One region of the Mesorhizobium sp. ES1-6 genome, then DNA from elsewhere that is predicted to be linked to it. Evidence: predicted binding sites of a transcription regulator. Region 1 holds the regulator's gene; the other holds the start of a gene.

Region 1 (2,192 bases):
TGGAGCGACGGTAGAGCGGTTATCAAGCTTCGGTGGCGTCGAGGTCGCTGTCCAGGCGCTTTTCCAGCTCGACGAGATCGGCCGGCAGCGGCAGGCCCATGGCGCGCATTTCCCGCAGTTTCTCGCGCAACTGCTCCTGCACCTCGTGCACGTCCTCGGGCTGATTGACCATCTCCTCCAGCAGCAGGCTGATCTGGGCCTTGAACGATTCCAGCGCCATTCTTCTTCTCCTTGCTGCCTGTTGTTCGATTCTGGGGCTCCAAGGTGTCGATATTCAGGTCAGGCCGAGTCGAAAACGGTTGATACCGACACCGGAGCTGAGCGTACTTTTGTACGTGAGCACCGGAGGCGCAGGTAGCAGCCGTTTGCAGACCGGTCTCCCCTGAATATCGTCACCTTAGCGCAGCATGCGGGAAATCAGCTGCGCCGTATAATCCACCATCGGCACGATGCGAGCATAGTTGAGCCGGGTCGGGCCGATGACGCCGAGCGCGCCGACGACGCGGGCATCCTTGTCGCGATAGGGCGCCACAACCAGCGACGAGCCCGACAGCGAGAACAGCTTGTTTTCCGAGCCGATGAAGATGCGCACGCCCGATCCCTGCTCGGCAAGGTCGAGCAACTGGATCAGCCCGTCCTGCGTCTCCATGTCCTCGAACAAATGTCGCAATAGCTCGATGTCGGCCTGGGCGGTGACGTTTTCGAGCAGATTGGCGCGGCCGCGCACGATGAGCCGTGCCGGCAGGCCGCTTTCGGCGCCCGCCCACACCGCCAGCCCCTTTTCGACGAGATCCTGCGACAGCGTGTCTAGCGCGGCCCGCGTCTCCTCCTTGATGCGGGCGATCTCGGTGCGCGCCTCGGCCAGCGTGCGGCCGCGAATATGCGCATTGAGAAAATTCGAGGCCTCGTGCAGCTGCGAGACCGTGGTGCCGGCGGGCAGGTCGACGACGCGATTCTCGACGTCGCCGTTTTGCGACACCAGCACGGCCAGCGCCTTGGTCGGCTCGAGCTGGATGAATTCGATATGCTTCAGCGCTACCTCGTTCTTGGCGGCCAGCACCAGGCCGGCGCCGCGCGACATGCCCGACAGCATCTGGCTGGCCTCGGTCAGCATGTGCTCCAGCGTGGCGCCGGAGCCGGAGGCGCGCACCTGCGCCTCGATGGTGCGGCGCTCCTCGTCGGAGAGGTCGCCAAGCTCCATGAAGGCATCGACGAAGAAGCGCAGGCCGGCCTGCGTCGGCAGCCGCCCGGCCGAGATATGCGGCGCGTAGATCAGCCCGAGATGTTCGAGGTCGCTCATCACGTTGCGGATGGTGGCCGGCGACAGCGAGGAGGGCAGGATGCGCGACAGGCTGCGCGAGCCCACGGGCTCGCCGTCCCTCAGATAGGAATCGACGATGCGCCGGAAAATGTCGCGCGAGCGCATGTCGAGGGATTGAAGAGCGGGCGACTGCGAAGCGGGATCGACTGCCTTGGTCATTCGGCCAAAAACCTCCGTGTTCAGGATATAGACTTCGGTACGCCGCGCGCAACCCGGTGTCTGTGGCCGATCACCCCGGGGTGCCTGTCTCGGATCCCAGGTCCGTTTTCCTTTGCGCGCTGCCCCCCTTGCGTCTAAAAGCCGGCCACGATTTCAAGAAACTGACAGAAAGCAGGCCGAATGCGCCCCTCCAAACGCCAATTCGACGAAATGCGCGCCATCTCTTTCGAGCGCGGCGTCTCCAAGCACGCCGAAGGCTCGTGCCTGGTGAAGTTCGGCGACACCCATGTGCTGTGCACCGCGAGCCTTGAGGAAAAGGTGCCGGGCTGGATGCGCAATTCCGGCAAGGGCTGGGTCACGGCCGAATATGGCATGCTGCCGCGCTCGACCGGCGAGCGCATGCGCCGCGAGGCTTCCGCCGGCAAGCAGGGCGGCCGCACGCTGGAGATCCAGCGCCTGATCGGCCGCTCGCTGCGTGCCGTGGTCGACCTGCAGGCACTCGGCGAACAGCAGATCACCGTCGACTGCGACGTCATCCAGGCCGATGGCGGCACCCGCACCGCCTCGATCACCGGTGGTTGGGTGGCGCTTTACGATTGCCTGCGCTGGATGGAAGCGCGTCAGATGGCCAGCGTTTCGAAGGTGCTCAAGGACCATGTCGCGGCGATCTCCTGCGGCATCCATGATGGCCAGCCGGTCATCGACCTCGACT
Region 2 (2,192 bases), on a different contig from region 1:
TGCCTTCGACGACTTCCAGCTCGGTCTCGGCGGTCTTGGCTTCCTCGACGGTGATGACGCCTTCGTTGCCGACCTTCTGCATCGCTTCCGCGATCATCTTGCCGACCGACTCGTCGCCATTGGCCGAGATCGTGCCGACCTGGGCGACTTCCTCGGAGGTCTTGATCTTCTTGGCGGCCTTGCCGAGAGCGGCGACCACTTCGGTGACGGCGAGATCGATGCCGCGCTTCAGGTCCATCGGGTTCATGCCGGCGGCAACCGACTTGTGGCCTTCCTGGACGATCGACTGCGCCAGAACGGTCGCGGTCGTGGTGCCGTCGCCGGCGATGTCGTTGGTCTTCGAAGCGACTTCGCGGACCATCTGCGCGCCCATGTTCTCGAACTTGTCCTCAAGCTCGATTTCCTTGGCGACGGTGACGCCGTCCTTGGTGATGCGCGGGGCGCCGAACGACTTGTCGATGACAACGTTGCGGCCCTTGGGGCCGAGCGTGACCTTCACCGCGTCGGCGAGGATGTTGACGCCGCGCAGCATGCGCTCACGGGCGTCGCGGGAGAATTTTACATCTTTGGCAGCCATGTTTTAGCTCCTGGCAAGGGCTTGGGGTCAAGCCCGAATTCAGTTGACGATGAGGCCGATAATCAGCCGATGATGCCCATGATGTCGGATTCCTTCATGATCAGAAGGTCTTCGCCATTGAGCTTGACTTCGGTGCCCGACCACTTGCCGAACAGGATGCGGTCGCCCGCCTTGACGTCCAGCGGGACCAGCTTGCCAGCTTCGTCGCGGGCGCCGGAGCCGACGGCGATGATCTCGCCTTCCTGCGGCTTTTCCTTCGCCGTATCCGGGATGATGATCCCGCCGGCGGTCTTGGATTCGGATTCGACCCGGCGAACGACCACGCGGTCATGAAGCGGGCGGAACTTCGACTTTGCCATTTTTTCTTCCTCGAATGAGAACGGTGAGAACAGTTCCTCCGTCCGGCGGTGCCGGACACGTGGTTAGCACTCACTGATGGCGAGTGCTAACGTGGCGCTGAAATAGGCTGGTGACCCGTGAGAGTCAAGGCGCTCGCAATTGCTCTGTCGCGCGAAATTTTGCTCTCGCTGTATCGTGGCGAAGAATGCGGCGGATACCGGTAGCGAAAGCGGAGAATTTCATCAGGTCATTTAGCACCTCGGCGACCGCAGCACCAGAAGCGGGCATCGCTCGGCGAGCCCGTAGCTGCCGGTTGGAACAATGCAGACGTTATCGAAGAACGCTTCCGCCTCGCCGATGAGCGTCATGGTTGGCGCAAAACTGTAGATGGCCGGGGAGTTCCGATAGACATCGATTGTGGCGATGACGGGCATTTCCCAGCCCGTACGCGCGGAAAGCTCTTGGCGATCAGGGAATAGTGCGTCGAACCTTTCCGCTATCGTCTTTACTGGAATTGCATGGTCGGGAGCGGGGCCTGTCGCCGTCATGGCGATGCGCCATTTGAGCTCGTGGAAAGTGGAGACACCGCCAGAAAGCGCAAGCGCTTGCATCGCTGCCGGATGGTCCCGTGTCTCGGGACAGGCAAAGAGACGCAGGCCCGCGCGCCCGTCAAAGTGCAGCACCCTGGCGATCGCCGCGAACAGCGCCTCGCGCGCGGCTGAAAAGCCTAGCGCCGACAGGCAGCCGTCGCCGATCACCGCGTCGACGCTTGCGCCGGAATCCGGCAGGTCGAGCCAGTTGCCGATGATGGCTCTTCGCGACGCTGTATCGCCTGGCCAAATTCCGGCGATCATGTCGGAGGATTCGTCGACGGCTATCATGGTCGCGCCGAGCCCGGCGAGTTCCGGCGTCACGCCGAGCAGAACGACATGTGCCTCCGAAAGGTAGAGTTCACGCTGGTAAGTTTCCACCGCTTCGGCAGGCGGTCGCAGCGGTGGCCCGAGCAATTCCCAGTGCCGGCGAATGGCATTCCAATGGTCGGTCATCCCTGGCCCCCAAGCCAGCATTGTATTCAAACGCATAATCGAGGACGCTTATGAAACCAAGTGCGGGGGCGCATGACACGCATCGCGGTTATTACGCATGAGTTCGACAGGTTCCAACGCTGGCGCGGCCCACTGTTGCGCCGCGACAGTCCCTATATGCTCTTCGATCTGCTGGAAGAACTGAAGCGGCGCGGCCATTCCGTCCGCATACTGTCAGGAACGTCGGCGAA

Evidence for each region. The regulator HrcA, encoded in region 1, represses chaperone genes, less so after heat shock. The targets are predictions, from matches to a motif close to GTTAGCACTCNCNNNNNGNGAGTGCTAAC.
Region 2: a site for HrcA is predicted at 999-1,027, ahead of groES (co-chaperone GroES). Genes of this name have one in related genera too.

Annotation. Positions count from the first base shown of each region.
Region 1 covers NZ_JAIUGU010000006.1:340,338-342,529, reverse strand. Annotated here, with positions in the region: gene LB564_RS18020 (hypothetical protein) at 23-220, opposite strand; gene hrcA (heat-inducible transcriptional repressor HrcA) at 398-1,480, opposite strand; gene rph (ribonuclease PH) at 1,661-2,192, shown strand, end outside.
Region 2 covers NZ_JAIUGU010000010.1:157,516-159,707, forward strand. Annotated here, with positions in the region: gene groL (chaperonin GroEL) at 1-577, opposite strand, end outside; gene groES (co-chaperone GroES) at 640-936, opposite strand; gene LB564_RS22960 (class I SAM-dependent methyltransferase) at 1,168-1,962, opposite strand; gene LB564_RS22965 (hypothetical protein) at 2,035-2,192, shown strand, end outside.